DNA from 4 places in the Acetobacter aceti genome. Region 1 is predicted to be linked to each of the others. Evidence: riboswitches for the same ligand, from Rfam matches in the RefSeq annotation. Region 1 holds a riboswitch; each other region holds the start of a gene.
What was found. A riboswitch is a leader RNA that binds a small molecule or an ion and turns the genes downstream of it on or off. The one in region 1 is predicted to bind cobalamin.
Positions count from the first base shown of each region.

Region 2: linked by a shared signal. The riboswitch ahead of A0U92_RS05205 (TonB-dependent receptor plug domain-containing protein) and the one ahead of A0U92_RS00690 (DUF1636 family protein) in region 1 are both predicted to bind cobalamin.
Region 3: linked by a shared signal. The riboswitch ahead of A0U92_RS03945 (TonB-dependent receptor) and the one ahead of A0U92_RS00690 (DUF1636 family protein) in region 1 are both predicted to bind cobalamin.
Region 4: linked by a shared signal. The riboswitch ahead of A0U92_RS14355 (TonB-dependent receptor domain-containing protein) and the one ahead of A0U92_RS00690 (DUF1636 family protein) in region 1 are both predicted to bind cobalamin.

Region 1 covers NZ_CP014692.1:164,583-168,795, reverse strand. The annotation lists gene cobN (cobaltochelatase subunit CobN) at 1-1,287, opposite strand, end outside; gene cobW (cobalamin biosynthesis protein CobW) at 1,295-2,356, opposite strand; gene A0U92_RS00690 (DUF1636 family protein) at 2,353-2,760, opposite strand; cobalamin riboswitch at 2,873-3,098, opposite strand; gene A0U92_RS00680 (CbtA family protein) at 3,758-4,054, shown strand; gene A0U92_RS17605 (hypothetical protein) at 4,051-4,213, shown strand, end outside.
Region 2 covers NZ_CP014692.1:1,138,762-1,142,974, reverse strand. The annotation lists gene A0U92_RS05210 (PACE efflux transporter) at 1-421, shown strand, start outside; gene A0U92_RS05205 (TonB-dependent receptor plug domain-containing protein) at 548-2,536, opposite strand; cobalamin riboswitch at 2,775-3,013, opposite strand; gene A0U92_RS05200 (pyridoxine 5'-phosphate synthase) at 3,096-3,827, opposite strand; gene pdxA (4-hydroxythreonine-4-phosphate dehydrogenase PdxA) at 3,824-4,213, opposite strand, start outside.
Region 3 covers NZ_CP014692.1:849,106-853,318, forward strand. The annotation lists gene A0U92_RS03940 (APC family permease) at 1-1,191, shown strand, start outside; cobalamin riboswitch at 1,360-1,574, shown strand; gene A0U92_RS03945 (TonB-dependent receptor) at 1,619-3,910, shown strand.
Region 4 covers NZ_CP014692.1:3,157,011-3,161,223, reverse strand. The annotation lists gene rho (transcription termination factor Rho) at 1-40, shown strand, start outside; gene A0U92_RS14360 (HoxN/HupN/NixA family nickel/cobalt transporter) at 345-1,394, opposite strand; gene A0U92_RS14355 (TonB-dependent receptor domain-containing protein) at 1,384-1,914, opposite strand; cobalamin riboswitch at 2,019-2,225, opposite strand; fluoride riboswitch at 2,354-2,431, shown strand; gene A0U92_RS14350 (universal stress protein) at 2,628-3,446, shown strand; gene crcB (fluoride efflux transporter CrcB) at 3,480-3,893, shown strand; gene A0U92_RS18365 (hypothetical protein) at 3,966-4,133, shown strand.

The DNA of each region.
Region 1 (4,213 bases):
ATGCCCGGAGCCTTCCGTCAGAACCGGGACAAGCGTGGCGACTTCAGTATCTGCACGCTCGCCACAACTGTAACCAGCATCTCGCAGCATCTCCAGAATGGAGGACAGACTTGCAAAGCTGTCGAGCCCGACAGCATGCGCGACCTGCGCAGAACCTCCTTCGTCACTTGCGCCGGGATAATCGGACAGGATGATTGCCAGTTTCCGATCAACTGCGGCGATATGTCCAAGACGCGCCCATCCCGATGCCTGCCGCACCACTGCGTCGATTCCAGAACGCCATGCTTTTCGACGCGCCGGATGACCGGCAGCCGCTTCCTCCTTGAAGGAAACAGGCACTGTCGCTATGCGACCGTCCAGCTCGGGCAGCACGACCTGCATGGCCAGATCGGACTGACCCAGACCACGAAAACTCTCCCGCCATGCCCGCTCCGTAGAAGCGGGCTGCACGAGTTGCAGGATCGTCACGCCAGCCGCTTCAAGGGGGGACGCCGCCATTCCCTCTCCCCGGACAGCGAAAACCGTCGCGTTGAGCACGATATCGGGGGCTGTCACGAGCAGCCGGTGCTCGATCCACTGCGCGACTTCCGTCTGTTTCAACGAAGAGACGAACACCACTTCAGTCGCCATGCCGTGCTGTTCCAGCGTGTCAGCCAGCACATCGATGGCGGCCGTATCACCCGAGAGCAGATGTGCGCGATAGAAAACCAGTGTGGCACGTAATGGAAGACCATGCCCGGCCTGCCGGTAAATACCGACAGCAGGAAGACCCTCCGGCAATGCGCCGTCATCTTCACCCAACCCTGCGGCATGACGCATGAGTTGCAGGGCTTCATGGATATTGCGTGGGCCGCTCTCCTTCAGAAAACCGGCCAGCCGCTGGCAGATTCCATCTTCTGCCGTTGACCATGCCGCCAGCCGGACATCCTCCCGGTCGTCACCGGGCAGCAAGGCAAGCGGAATATCCTGCGCGCGGCAGCAGGACGCCACTTCCTCGACGCCATACCGCCAGTAATCCACGCCACCCAGAAGACGGATAACCACGCATCGCGCATGCGCAACGGTCTGTTCGATATACAGATCAATCGACATGGGATGACGCAGCCGGCCAAGATTCACCAGCCGGAGCGAAAAGCCCGGCTCCGCCATTCTGTCATAGGCCCGCTCAAGGGAGAGCAGATCGCTGTCCGTGAACGACAGAACGATGACATCGGCAGGTGCGTGGTCGAGATCTTCGGCCACGTCCTGTTCGTCAATCGACTGCTGATCCCGGACAAGCAGGTGCATGAGAAATTCAGACCGCCTGCAAGGTCGCTTCGATGGCCTGACAATCCAGCCCTTTCTGGCCAATGACGACGAGGCGCCCCGTACGGTCGTCGCCGGTCAGCGGCTTGTCGAAGACGTAGCGCATCCGCCCTCCCACACCCTGCACCGCCAGTCGCATCGCCTTACCTTTTACGGCAGCAAAACCCTTGAGACGCAGGATATCGAACTGGACCGCCACTTCCGTCAGACGCTTCACAAAGGCATCCGCGCTGATCTGCTCGGGGACGGCGACGACAAACGAGTCGAAATCATCATGCTCATGCTCGTCCGCACCATCATGATGAGACGGGCGCGCCGTGAGATCATCTTCCGCACCGGCTTCAAGTCCAAGCAGCACGGCCGGATCAAGCCTGCCCTCCACGGCACGCAGCATCACCCGCTTAAGTGGCAACAGCGCGGTGATCTCCGCTTCCACGGCTTCCAGTTCTGCCTCGTCCAGCAGATCTGTCTTGTTCAGCACCACCAGATCGGCAGAGAGGAGCTGATCCTCAAACACTTCCGCCAGCGGATTGTCGTGATCGAGAGAAGGGTCAGCTGCCTGCTGGGCGGCAATCGCCTCCGGGTCATCAGCAAAACGCCCCGCCGCGACGGCTGGTGTGTCGACCAGCGTGATGACGCCGTCCACAGTCATTCGTGTGCGGATATCCGGCCAGCCGAACGCCTTGAGCAGTGGCTTCGGCAGGGCGAGACCCGATGTTTCGATGACGATGTGCTCAGGCGGCTGCGGGCGATCGATCAGCGCGCGCATGGTCGGCAGGAAATCGTCCGCAACGGTGCAGCACAGGCAGCCATTGGTGAGTTCGACAATGTCCTCATCCGGGCAACCTTCAATGCCGCAGGAGCGCAGGGTTTCGCCATCGATCCCCAACGAACCGAATTCATTGACCACGACGGCGATCCGCCGTCCGTGCGCCTGCGAAAGGAGATTCCGCAGCAGAGTGGTCTTGCCTGCTCCCAGAAAACCGGTGATCACGGTGACAGGAATCTTTACACCGATGGCAGGTGTGGACGTTGGGGCTATGGAATTCATGTCGGCTCCTGTGATGTGGGAAGCAGGGCTGGAAAACGGCCCAGAATCATGTCGTTCAGGGAGGAAGGACGTTTGGACGGCATGACTGCGCCGGTTTTCGACGCCGCATAAAGGCCTGCGTAGGTCAGCAGATCATCGGCTTTTGCGGGATCAAGATGGCCAAGCAGCCAGGCCCATTTTCCTGGCATGGAGATGGTCGCCGTGCAGCCACTGCCACAGGCGGCCAGACACAGGACCGGCTGCAGGATCACGTGCCCCGCGTCGGCCCTGTCGCATAATGTCTCATAAAGGGTGCGCCCAAGCGGCACGCCGTCCGGGTCAGGACGGAGGCATGTCACACAGATATGAAGAGCAGGGCGTTCCACCTGTGACTCTTCGGGCGTTCTGGCAGGCAGATCATTCATGTCCTGTCCTTGCGTCCTTGCAAAAACAGGGTGCGGTCAGCGAGGCCTCCACCGGGAGGGGGCATACGACGGACGCAGGCCCTCATGATCCGGGCACCCCGCCGGTCCATGACATTCCTTATTCATGACGGCAGGTCTCCTGGCTCACGGTCGGGACATATGTCCCGGACAACCTCGCCGCCTTCCCGGAAACTTCCAGTGGCGTTCTCCCCATGACGGGAGAAAGAAGAGGTGTCACAAACCGTCTACAGTTGCGGGGGCAGCGCCGGATTTGATGCATGACCGCACCGGCTTCCCTTTTCAGTTCCTTGCGGAACACCATCACCACCTGTCTATCGGTGGTGTAGGGGGCTGTCAAAGCAGCTTTCTCTCTGTTCAGAATTTCATCCAATGATACAGGAACCTCTGCCGAACATGCTTTCCGGCTGACTCGGCTGTGTCATGAAGGCCTGAAAAATATTCTGCCTGAATGCCGGTGAAAACCCGACACGGTCGCATCCCTGTAATATTCCTTTCCGAAGCGAGGGAAGGCAGATCCTGCCTCTCAGTTGAACGCGGAACAGATTTTTCCCCGGCGAAGTCATCATAAGCCAGTCCGTGGTTTGCTCCATTCCGTCATCCATATCCGCCCGAAGACCATTCTGTTTCGTGCCATTGCATCTTGGGGCGATTTTCGGACTACCACTTAATGTTGCGCTACTCTGCGTCGCCGAGGCCGAACAGGAAAGGACCTCCCGTTTTCTGGCAATAGGGTTCACGCATTCACGCGTGATGCCCGCCACTTTGCCAGCTTGCTCTGCCATTAAATTTCAATGGCCGAATGACGCCTGACCCCGGAGTCCAAGCGTGGATCTCGCTTCCTGCCTGTCCATCCGTTCGGAAAGCCTGAGATTGTGCACGCTCTCATATTTTAACAGTCGCGGGATGCGTTGATCTGAATGCCTCCAGAGCCTGAGATGGTCAGTCGGGCCATTTCAAGCCCATGCACGGGTTCGTCATGCCTGGCACAGCTTATGGAGGCCCGTTCTCACTCGCTTTCACCGTGGTTTATGGACGGATTTGGATTGGGCATCCCTCTCCCCGTGCCGACACCCTGCTCATTGCCATTGCCTGTTTCATCATCATGGCACTGCCACCAGATCTGAAGCGTCCACCCAACCCACCTGCCGTCGGCAATCCAGAAACAATCAGCCTGCTTACCGATGTCTATTTCGAGACGATCCTGTTGTCTGCCTGCTGTACCGTAATTTCAATTCTGACAGCCAGGCTACTCGTCAAAAGATCTGAAACATGAAACAGATCGAGCAGTGCAGGAATTTTCTTCATAGGATTTTTGTTTATGTTGCAGTTGATTCTGCCCGACATCAGCAAAATACTATCGAATCTCCCTGCGATGGCTTTGGGGCGTTTCAGATCAGAGAAGCTGCTATAGGCACTCAGTCATCCTATGGTC
Region 2 (4,213 bases), 970 kb from region 1:
CGCCCTGCTGTTTGAGTGCGTTGCGCTCGCCATCGTAATTCCATGCGGCAGTATTCTATTTGGGGTGCAGGCTTCAGACATGGGGGCGATCGGCATTGGCAGCGCTCTCACCGCAATGCTGTGGAATTACCTCTATAATCTGCTTTTCGACCACGCCATGCTTCGCCTCAGGGGGGCAACCAGTAAAACCATCACTGTAAGGCTTCTGCATACAGTGCTGTTTGAGGCTGGACTGCAGATTGTCCTGCTTCCAGCGATTGCGCTTTATCTTGGCGTCTCAATCACGCTTGCCTTCTCGCTCAGCATGTCGATCGCGCTCTTTTATCTGGTTTATGCGTTTGCATTTAATATGGCTTATGATTCGATATTTCCTGTTGGGCATACCACCACACGACCGACTTCAGTTATGCCGGCAGAGTAACCTGGCTGATTTCCGGAAACACAGGTGATACAAAACAAACAATTCCATATTGTCCTTTCTCGGCCTGCTGCCCGCGTTGCGGGCAGCCTCTTTCACGGCCTCACACCATTTGCAGCAAAACGCGCCTCAGTAACTCAGGGTAAAGCCACCATAACCAGCCCGGCCCTGCTGTAGATATCCAACAGGATTTTCAAACTGCCGGTTCAGAAGGTTGTCGGCACGAGCAAAAACCGTCAGGAAGCGGTTGATCTGATAGCTGGCAGCCAGATCAATGGTGAAATAGCCATGCCCTTTGGCACAGATTACACAATAGCTGCCGTTCGCCGCGTAGACCGGATAATCCCGCCAGCCACTGACATAAAGAATATTACCAGACAAGGTGAGATCCTTGACCGGCTTCCATGTCGTGTTGAAATTGAACTTATGCTGCGGGCGACGCTGAAGTGGCTGATCATCCGTCGTGTCGCGCGCGTGAGTCCAGGTGTAGTTGAGGTTGAACTCAAGATTATCGAGAGCTTTCCAGTTCAGGAACGCCTCGACACCGAACATGCGGGCACGATCCACATTGGCGTAAGAATATGTTGACGTATAGGCGGAATAAGTCGCCGTTGACTGAATCAGATTACGGACATGATTTTCATACCATGTCGCGCCAAAATGCACCCGGTCATGAGCCAGTTTCTGCTCGACAGTCACATCGTAACCGATCAGGCGTTCGGCCCTTAGATTCTGATTTCCCTGATAATTGTAGTAGCTACCATTCAGCTTTCCAAAAAGCTGATAGAGCGACGGACCGTGAAAGCCGCTGCCCGCACTGGCCTTGATGATGGTTCCTGTGCCGGGAATATGGATGGCAGGCGCCACGCGCCATGTCACATAATGTCCGTAGCGGGAATTGGAATCATAACGGACATTGGCTGCACCATAAAGAATCCGATTCCAGTTTCCCTGATACTGACCGTAGCCTGCTGTCGTATCCATGGTGGCGCGGGCGCTGTAAGGCGCGTCATTCGTTCCCGTCCCGTCGCTCTGGTTACCGTAATAGGTCTCGTGGAAATGCTCGGCGCCCACAAGAAACGAACCGTATTTCTTGAGATCCAGCGTACCGTGCCAGTCAATCTTCAGACGTGAAGAACGATAGTAGTTCGGATCATAGAGACGCGCGCCTCCATCAGAACCTGTGCCGGTATAGGTGAAGTTCCGCCAGTTGGTCATGTAACCCAGCCCGATCACCTGATCGAACAGGCCATCCCAGGATCGCAGATGCGCCGTCCCACGGACAACGGCCTCATTCTGGATCGTCCGCTCGCGTTCATGCTGGGCGTCCCCGTAGACTTCATCCAGCATATCGTAAGAACCATACGAACGGTAATTACTCTGCATAAGACGCGATGTAAGACCGAGATCAAAATTATCCGTCACATCGTAGTCCATACGGACATTCGCGCTGCGATTGTCGTAGGTATTGCCCCGATCGCGCTGCTCTTTCGTCACATTGGAAAAGATGCTGGCATACCGTTCGATATAACGGGGAATGCTGTGGAACCCGACCTGTCTGTAGTGCGACAGTTCGACATTATAGTGGAAACGGTCAAGGCTGCCCCGCGCACCCAGCACCTGATTGAAGGTCCCGTAAGACCCACCTTCCATGCGCGCGAAAGCCTTCACACGTCCCTGCCCTTTCGCCGTGGTCATATCGATCACGCCTGCCATGGCGTCCGCGCCGTAAAGGCCGCTCTGCGGGCCTCGAAGAATCTCGATCCGTCCCAGTCCGTCCGTCATGAACTGCGCCGGATCGAACGCGCCGGTGGCATTGCTTCCGTCGTTCATATCCATGCCGTCGAGACGAACCTTCACCTCGTTGGCATTGCTTCCGCGCATGAAGATGGCTGTCAGGCCGCCCATTCCACCGGTCTGCACCACGTTCAGGCCCGGTTGTCTTTCCAGAATATCTGACAGGGACCGCCGTTGCTGCGTCTGAATCTGCTGTTCGGTGATGATCGTCATGGCCGTGCCGATCTCGTCAGCCTTGATCGGACGACGGGCGGCGCTGACCGTGATGGATTCGGGCCAGGAGTCAGTATGCTCAGAGAGCATGGAGCGGATACCGGGCATGTCAGTATTCCTGACTGCTGGATGGGCCGCCACCGTCTTTCCGCTCTCAGTCGCAGAGGCATGAGCCGGGGCAGTCGTTGCAAGAAGTGCCGAGAAAAATGAAGCACCGGTCAAAAGGAGCGCGCGAAAGGGCATTACGATCAGCTCGTGGTTGTCTGCGTTGCCACGAGCAAAAGGAGGTCATGTTTCACACAACCGTTCCAACCTGCCAGATCACCCCGTCCGACACGTCTCGTCCACAACATCCGGTATGATGGCAGGTCTCCTGGCTCGCGGTTTTTGGAGAGACAGCCCTTCCCTTCCCGGAGAAAAATGCTCCAGTGAGCCGACTTTACGCCGGACAGCTATCCCAACCGCTTACAGTTGCGGGGGCAGCCCGGGCCTTGGCGGCCACGCAGCCACCTCACCCGGTTCCCTTTTCATCCCTCGGACGCGACCTGTACGCGCCGTATGGGAACCATCATGAAAGAAATGATTTATAGAGCGGTCACAGCGAGTCAATCATATCTGTGTAGCCGTGTCACAGACTGTTGCGTCAACACCACAACATCGAAAGCCCTCAGGCAGCCGGAGCAGCGCGAGCCGCATCCATAAGCCGCCGCATTTCCTGCACAACAGCCGGAAGCCCGTCGAAGATCGCCTGTCCGATCAGAAAATGCCCTATGTTCAGTTCCACGATTTCCGGAATGGCGGCCACCGGCGCGACATTGCCAAAGCTCAGACCATGACCGGCATGCACTTCCAGCCCCAGCCCCGCCGCCTGTGACGCAGCCACTTTCAGACGGGCGAGTTCTCCATCCCTGCCATGAGCATAGGCGCCTGTATGGAGTTCGACCACAACGGCTCCCACAGCGGCGGAGGCGGCAATCTGTTCCGGGTCAGGATCAACAAACAGAGAAACCCTGATGCCATTTTCACGAAGTTTTCTGATCATCGGCACCAGACCAGCGGTCTGGCCAGCAACATCCAGACCACCTTCGGTCGTCACTTCCTCCCGCCGTTCCGGCACGATGCAGCTCGCATGTGGCTTCAGCTTGCAGGCGAGCGCTACCATTTCCTGCGTCGCCGCCATTTCCATGTTAAGAGGCGCTCGCACGGTCGTGCGGAGACGGTTCAGATCCTCATCACGAATATGTCGCCTGTCTTCGCGGAGATGGGCGGTGATACCATCAGCACCTGCCTTGACGGCGAGCAACGCCGCTTCCACCGGGTCAGGGTGCGTGCCCCCACGTGCATTACGGATCGTGGCGACGTGATCAATATTCACACCAAGACGCTGACGCTGGATCATGAAAGCAATCCTTCTTTATAATTCAGACGATTTTCAGACAAGACATGAGCGAGACGCAGCGCCGCAACAAGACTGGTGGCCGCCGCAATGCCTTTTCCCGCGATATCGAACGCTGTGCCGTGGTCCGGGGATGTACGGACAACGGGCAGCCCGAGCGTGACATTCACACCATGCGCCATATCGAGGGTCTTGATGGGGATCAATGCCTGATCGTGATACATACAGAGTGCTGCGTCATATTTCTGACGCGCGGTGTCGGTGAACATCGTATCCGGAGGCATCGGTCCGACGACATCCACTCCTTCCGCACGCAGACGTTCGATCGCCGGGATGATCATGTCGATTTCTTCCCGGCCCATCATCCCGTCCTCTCCCGCGTGCGGGTT
Region 3 (4,213 bases), 680 kb from region 1:
GCCTATATCCAGAAGGGACTTGGAAGGCAGATCGGCCTTGCGTCCGCCACGATGGCGGCAGCGTCCTACAGCTTCATCGTGATCGCCCTGGAAGCCTATATCGGCTACACATTAAGCGAACTTCTGCATAATGCACTTGGATTTTCCGTTCCGTGGTGGCTCCTGTCCATAGCCGTCGTCGCGATCGCGGGTTTTCTGGGATACCGACATATCGAGATGAGTTCACGGTTTCTCGGTATTGCGCTGGTTCTGGAAGTGGGCGTCGTTCTGTTGGCCGATCTCGTTATCGTGGCGACAAAGGGTGTTTCGTCCCTGTCGGTCGAGCCTTTTACGGCTCATGCCGCGCTGTCCGGTTCACCCGGTCTTGGCATCATGTTCGCCATCTACTGCTTCATCGGTTTTGAATCGACCGTGATCTTTCGGGAGGAAGCCCGCAATCCCGATGTGACCATTCCCCGTGCCACTTACGCGGCGGTATTTGGCGTGGGTCTTTTCTACGTCATTTCAATGTGGTGCGAGGTCGCCGGTTTCGGACTGGATTCAGTCGTTCCCATGGCCAATGAGCATACCGGCGACATGTATCTGCTGCTGATCCGTTCCTATATGGGGCAGGTCAGCGAGGATATCGTCAATGTTCTGCTTATAACGAGCCTTTTTGCCTGCATTCTCGCCCTGCACAACGTCGTGGTGCGATACCAGTACATCATGTCCCGTTACGGCGTGCTGCCTGCCGGTATTTCCAATGTGCACGCAGATCATTCCTCTCCCCACGTTTCTTCCCTTGTGCAGTCCTGCACCTCTTTCGGCGGATTGCTCATCCTGCTGATTCTCGGTCTTGACCCGGTGACACAGATCTATGCGTGGGGCGCGACAGCCGGAACGCTGGGTTACATGGTCATCCTGTCCCTGACCTGCATATCGGTTCTTGTGTTCTTCAATGTCCGCAGCAAGGGGCTTGGAAATGTCTGGCATACATTGATTGCGCCCATCGGAGGACTTATTGGTCTTCTGGCATGCCTGTGGATTGCGGTTGCCAACCTTCCTGCCCTGATCGGTGGGGATAACGCCTCCATCGCTGCGTGGGGTATCGGTTTTCTGGTGATCGTAACCTTTATCGGCGGGTATGGTCTCGCCAGTCACATGAAGAGCAGATATCCCCGCCGGTTTGAGGCGCTGAGGGAACTGGCCTGACCGTCTGCCGCTGATTGGACAAGGCATCATCCTGATCATGGTGGGCTCTGGAACCATTGCTCACCATGATCAGGACTTCATGAAGACAATAATGACATATGTTTTCGCCACGCCATTCCCTGCATCAGAGCCGCTTCCGGACGTTGACAGAATTGTGAGCGGCAGTATCACATCCTGATTGCTTGTGGTCCGCCATGTCGCTTGTCTGCTGTGGTGGCTAAGAGGGAAACCGGTGTCAGGCCGGTGCTGTCCCCGCAACTGTATGCCGCGAGGCTGACGATTGTCTGAACACCACTGGATACTGTCGCGAGGCGGTCCGGGAAGGTTTTTCGTCAGATCGATGACCGGTAAGCTAGGAGACCTGCCACGGCAACGGAGTCACGGACAGGGCCGCTGAACGGGGGGTTTCAGGGGCGAGGCCAACGTAATGCTGGTCTCCGCTGTGGTGACGTTCTGTCGGAGCATCACCGTGCATCCCGTATCACGCCACATTGGTTTCATGGCCGTCAGCCTGACCTGTCTCTTCACCGCTCATGCCGCAACGGCGGAGCGGTCGGGAAAGATACAGTCCCCGCCTCATAAAGCTGTGCCCGCCGGACACGCTGAAAATATCAAAATCCAGGGCAGGCAGCCCCAGTTGCGGCAGACGACCGCTATCGGTGGCAAGCTTGGCCTTTCCATCCAGCACTCTCCCGCCACCATCAATGTGATCGAACATGATGTCATGATGCAGCGCGGTTATGCTCAGGCGGAAGATGCCGGTGATAGTGCTCCCGGCGTATCGTCGGGCGGCGGGCCGGGCAGTCCTGCCCAGTTCATGATGCGTGGTTTTACCGGTAATCAGGTGCAGATCCTGCGGGATGGAACCTATTTCGGTCCTACAACCATGGTGAACCGGCCGCAGAACGCGTTCAATCTGGAAAGTGTTCAGATCCTCAAAGGTCCATCATCCGTTCTGTATGGACAGGGAGCTGTTGGCGGAACAGTGGATATGCGGACACGTAATCCAACTTTTGACGCGCCTCATGCAAACGCACTTCTTTCCTATGGAAGTTTCAATACATGGAATGCCGGCGTCGGAGGGTCCCTGCCGATCACGAACACACTGGCCATCCGGGCGGATTTCAGCCGCACATCTTCGGATGGATTTGTGAAGGGCGCTGATCCTCATTCCAATGATTTCACGACAACCCTGCTGTGGAAGCCGACTTCAAAATTCACTGCCCGGCTGGGCATGGACTATCTCACGGATCGGCTTTCCACCTATTACGGCACGCCTCTGGTCGATATTGGACAGACCGGGGGACGTGTTGGTGGACTGGTAAATTCCACCAGGGGGCTCGGCATTACCCGTAAAGAAATGTGGAAGTATTATAATGTCCGCAACGCCGAGGCCGGGTCGGTCAATGCGACGCCCACCCTCCATCTTGACTGGCAGGCTACGCCGTCGATTTCACTGCATGGCAGCAGTTATTTCATCTATTCCAAAAGGCGCTGGAATAACGCCGAGAGTCTGAGTTATATGGTGGATGCAGGCAGGGTTGACGCCTCTGGGAACGCCATCGGACAAGGACGAATTGCACGCGACCGTTTCTACGTTTTCCAAAATCAGCATCAGGTGGGCAGCAGTCTTTACGCCAGTTTTGATTCTTCTGTTTCTGGCATGAAAAATCGATTTATTCTGGGAGGAGATGCTTACTATCTCCGCTTTATCCGCAATCGTGGTTTTCCTGACGCCACCTATGCTGACAGCGTTTCTCTGGCAGGCCCGGAGCAGACGGCGCTGGGATCGTTCGCAGGCGAATATCCGTTCAATAAATCACCCACGACAATGGTACAGGCCGGACTGTTTCTGGAAGATGTCCTGACAATTCGTGAGACGCTGAGGCTCGTTGGCGGTTTCCGGTATGACTGGTTGTCGCTCAATCGGCAGAACTACAGGCAGGATGGCAGTTTCAACGCCAGCACCAGTTTCCGCGGTCACTATAATCCGGATAATTTCAGGATTGGTCCCGTTTACGATATTACAAAAAACATCAGCGTTTATGGGGTTTACACGACAGGGGAAGACCCGCCGGGTTCCAATCTTTTCACGGCCAACCGTGGTCAGTTCTCGCGTCTCAGCCATGCGCGACAGGGTGAAATCGGTGTGAAAGCCTCCGCGCTGGACGGGCGCTTCACCACGACACTGGCTTTGTATGACATTCGCCGCACGCGTATTCTTGTCACGACCGGACCGGATACCGTCGCGACTGCCGGCGTGCAGAAGTCTCGCGGCGTGGAATGGCAGGGGGATCTCATTCTCAACCGGCATTTCAGCTTTAACGGGAATGTCGCCTACACATGGTCCCGCTACGGTTCTTTCCATCCGAGTGCGACAGTGGACGCTTCCGGCAATCAGGTTCCCAATGTACCGGCTGTGACCGCCAACCTCTGGGGGATCTGGTCGCGTGTCCGGGGGCTGCCGCTCGATCTTGGCGCTGGCATGCGGTATGTTTCAGCCCGAAAAGGAGACTACGCCAACACGCTGACCATGAAAGATTATGCTCTGGTCAATGTTTTCGCAGCGTGGCACGCCTACAAAGGCATCACCCTGTATGGTCGTATCGACAATATCGGTAACAAGCATTTCGTTCAGTGGGCCGATACGGGATATTCCGGACAGGTTCTGCTTGGGGCGCCGCGTTCCTTTTCCATCAGCATGCAGGCCGGCTTCTGAGCATCTGCCTGTGTTTACAGAAGATTGAGAGTTTCCCATCGGGTTGCTTTCATCGGGCAGCCCGTGGAACTCTCTTTTCGGAACAATGATGTTTACAAAAAAATATCTCATCCGAAAACTTTTTCTGATCCATCGGTGGATGGGAATCTGCCTCTGTCTCCTGATGGCGTCATGGTGTGCGTCGGGTATCGTTATGCTGTGGCGTCCCTGGCCTCAGCCATCAGCAACAGCTTTGGCTCATGTCCATCCATTGCTGAAATTCCCCGAAAATTTTTCCAGAATCAGAAATATTGTTGATGCTGG
Region 4 (4,213 bases), 730 kb from region 1:
CAAGTCGAACAATGACTTCTTTGAAGCGATGAATAACTGATTTTTCAGGTCATCGTTTCAGCGTCTGAGACGTGCCGACATTTGAAACACCGCCTCTCCGGGGCGGTGTTTTTTTATGGTCTGGATGTTTCACACACTGAAAGCAGGGGAGGGCTTCGCCCTGCTTTCGGAAAAGACGACAGCCGCTTTGTCTGCCTGCTTCAACAGGTCGGGATCAAAGGGACTGTGTCCCTTTGTGGGATGCGGGGCAAAGCCCTGAAAGCGTATTTGCCAGGCAGAGAAACGCTTTATTTAACGAATTGCGACAACCTCGGGTGTCACTCATTGAAAGAGCACCCGAACCTTTACTCCGATCTTCCAGCAGTATTTTTATACTTCCCGTAACGATAGATGATGGCGGAACCCGCCCATGCCAGAGCGAAGAGCGCGATCACAATAAAGCCAAGTGTATTGAAGCTCTCTCCCAACGACGCCATCATGTTCCAGAGCTTTCCCTGTATGTTGAACTGGTCAGCAATAAGGTTGAGCGTCTCGATGCTGCCGATGATGAGCGCGACGAGCACGGAAACCAGAGTGATGGCGATATTGTAACGGAGTTTGCGCAGGGGATCGACAAAAGCCCACTGGTAAGCGCCCGTCATCAGCACCCCGTCCGCCGTGTCAATGAGAGACATTCCCGCCGCAAAAAGCGCTGGAAAAACCATAATGGATGCAAGGGCGATACCATGGCTGGCTTCGGATGCCGACAGGCCCAGCAGGGACACCTCTGTTGCCGTGTCGAAGCCCAGGCCGAAGAGGAATCCGAGAAAAAACATATGCCAGCTTTTGGAAACCAGCTTGAATAGCGGTCTGAGAAACCGCGCCAGCACGCCTTTCTGCTCCAGAAGTTTCTCGATGCTGTCAGGCTTTTCCTCAGGGTGCTTTTTGGCGTTTCGGTAGGTCTTCCAGGTTGAGAGCAGAACCAGAAGATTGATCAGGGCCAGAACGAACAGGAAGGTTGCCGAAACAACCGTGCTGATCACACCTCCTATATCTCGCCACGCATCGAGGCGATCCTGCAGGGTGTGTGACAGCATGATCGTGCTGAATGTCGCAATCATGACAATTGTCGAATGTCCCATCGCAAACCATAGACCCAGCGTCAGGGGGCGTTTGCCCGCCTGTATGAGCTGGCGGGTCACGTTATCGATGGCGGCGATATGGTCCGCATCCACGGCGTGTCTGAGTCCGAACCCGTAGGCAATGAGGGCATTGCCCAGCAGAACGGGGGAGTGTCTGAAAAGCACCAGTGCCCATATCCAGATTCCCAGATTGGCAAGAAGCAGACAGATTCCCAGCACGATGATCCGGAGACGGAGAGCGGGCTTGTGCCCTTGCGCGAGATCAGACGCCATACTGCACCGCAGATCGCGCCGAGATCGGCTTAATGGGATGGCCGGTTGCTCCGGACTGCGCCGCCGAGGCCGGTCTCAGGCGGTAATCATAGGCGTATTGCGCGGCGTAGGCATGGGCATTGAAGACGCTGGCTTCCAGTTTGAGAGTCTTCGTGAAGCGGTAACTGATGTTCAGATTGACCTCCTGATAGCCCTTCGATCGCAGACTGTTGTCTTCAACCAGTGGATAACCGCCAGGCCAGCGGACCTGCAGGCCGCCATACCATGGCCCATGATCAGCAATGATACCAAAGGACCAGACAAAGCTGGGCGCGTTTGTCACATGGTGTCCGTCAATGCCGTAGCTGGCCAGATTTCTAGCCTGATAGCGCGCCTTCGCAAAAGACAGATCGGTAGACGGCCTTCCAACCAGAAAAGAGAAGCAAAGGGGGAGCGCTGGATAGTGTTGATGCAAAGCCAATCGTTGCGGACGAAGGTCGCCGTCACGTTCGTTGTGCCTGTCCGGAAACAGTAAAGCCATCTGATGCCTGTTCGGTATGACAGGAACAGGGCAGAAGCGTTCGCACACAGTTCTCCAGACGGGGAACCGCAATGCCCGACACAGCCGCCCCGGGCACCCCGCCGGTGGTTGAAACATGCATGGCAGGTCTCCTGGCTCATGGGTCATCGCGGCCAATCAGTCTTCCCGGAAATAAACGGTTTCCAGTGACATACAGGCGATTGGCAACTCGCCATTTACAGTTGCGGGGGCAGCGCCGGCATTATACCGGACTTCCCTCTTAGCTTCTTCCTGCAAAAACAGAATGAAGAACCATACAGAATGTACCAGAACTGCAATGACCTCATCATGTCAATGCTGGATACGCGTCGGCATTCCGGATGTTGGCCCTGATGCCTGCCAGTGAGTGTCGATTTTCCTGTCAGGTTGCTTGACGAAAGGCTGTCACGCTTGCACACTGGCAGCAGAAGGCAATGGATTCTGCCTGACCTTTCCGAAGGTCAAACCGCTCAACGGAGCTGATGATTCCTACCTCGCTAAAGAAGCGCCGAGGGAGGGGTCTGTCCAGAATCATGAGTCATCTTTTTTCCAGAAACCGTCATGCACAAAATCTGCTTCGACGGGGTGTGCATTATCCTGTGGCCTTGCGAGAAATCATGCAGGCATCCTTGCGGCCACGCCAAGAAAATAGCCGGATTTCCGGACAGCATTCTTAAGTCACAGGGAAAGTGGCCATGCGCATTCTCGTCATTCTTGATCGCCCTGAGACAGCGCTTTTCACGCTGGAAACAACACGTCTTCTTTTGAAAAAAATCCCTGATTCTGATGTCAGGATTCTTCATCCACGTGCTGCTGTCGATCCAAGATTCCAGTCACCGGATGAAGGTCTTCCCACTGTCGATGAAAGGACACGATTTGAGAGCGAGGGAATGGCTCGATCTTTTGCCTTGCACAAGATTTTTGAACAGTGGCTTGCCTCTTCACATCCATCGGGAGTCATTGAGTGGAGTGAGGTCTCCGGTGTCCCCCGAAAGCTTGTCGCTGATCAGGCCGCGCAGGCTGATCTGACAGTCCTGGGCCGTCCACTTGCCGATGATCCTGATTATATCAGACAGGCTTTTGATGGAGCGTTATATGATGCTCAGGCGACAGTGCTCATCACCCCGCTTCAGCACAGGCAGACTGTGGCGGTTCACCCGGTGATTGCATGGCATCCGTCATCCAGTCTGGATCAACTCATCCTTCAGGCGCGCCCACTGCTGGAACGGGCTTCCCGCGTCACATTCATTATTGGCGAAACACGGGAGAATGAAGAGCAGACACCGGAAATCGTTCAGGTTCTGCGTTCTGAAAATATCGAAGTTTCCGTTGATCGTTTCATAATTTCCTCCTCCATTGCCGGAGAGGAGATCAGAAAACGCGCCCTTTCAGCCGGAGGCGATCTTCTGATCATGGGGGCTTACACCCACTCGCATTTTCTCGAATGGCTTTTCGGTGGCGTGACGCAGGATATCCTTGCGCACGATACTCTTCCCATTCTGACGCACCACTGAAACAGAGTTCCCGGACCGGAGACAGAACAGGATATGCCCACAACCCTACTACCGACGATCCTTATTGCGCTGGGCGGGGCCGCAGGAACCCTTCTGCGATACTGGATCGGCCTCGCGATGGCGCGCTGGAGCCAGTCGCTTCCCTGGGGAACTATTCTGATCAATGTGACCGGTTCTTTCGCCATTGCTTTCTTCGCCGGGCTGACGGCGGGTGGCGGGCGTCTACAGGTCTCCGATACCGCCCGTCTGGTGTTCATGGTGGGTATCTGCGGAGGCTATACGACGTTCTCCTCCTTCAGCCTTCAGACACTTGATCTGCTCCGCAATGGAACTCCTGAACGTGCCCTTCTGAATATCGGATTGTCCGTCGCGCTCTGCATGATGTCTGTTGCGGCAGGGTATTTTGCTGCACAGGCTCTTAATCAGGTTCATTCCGCTGTGGGATGAGTGCCTGATCAGCCAGTTTTCCTCTGCGCCCTGCGATATATTTCTGCGTAACGCCCTGACCGCACTGGTTCTGTGGCCATCGCTGGCGGTGCGTCATGGATCGTGGCGTTCGCGGCGGGGGTGTTCGTTCTCCCCGCCGCTTTCCCCGCCGGTCTGGGTGGCGAACTTGCAGACCGGATGGACAGGGCCCGGCTGATCCGCATCCTGAAAATGTCCGAAATCCCGATCGCCTGCTGCTGACCGGACAGAAGGGAGCGACAGTGCCGGAACTTGGCGTGGTCGGACTGGCTGTTCTCTCATGCCATCTCGGATGGCATGTT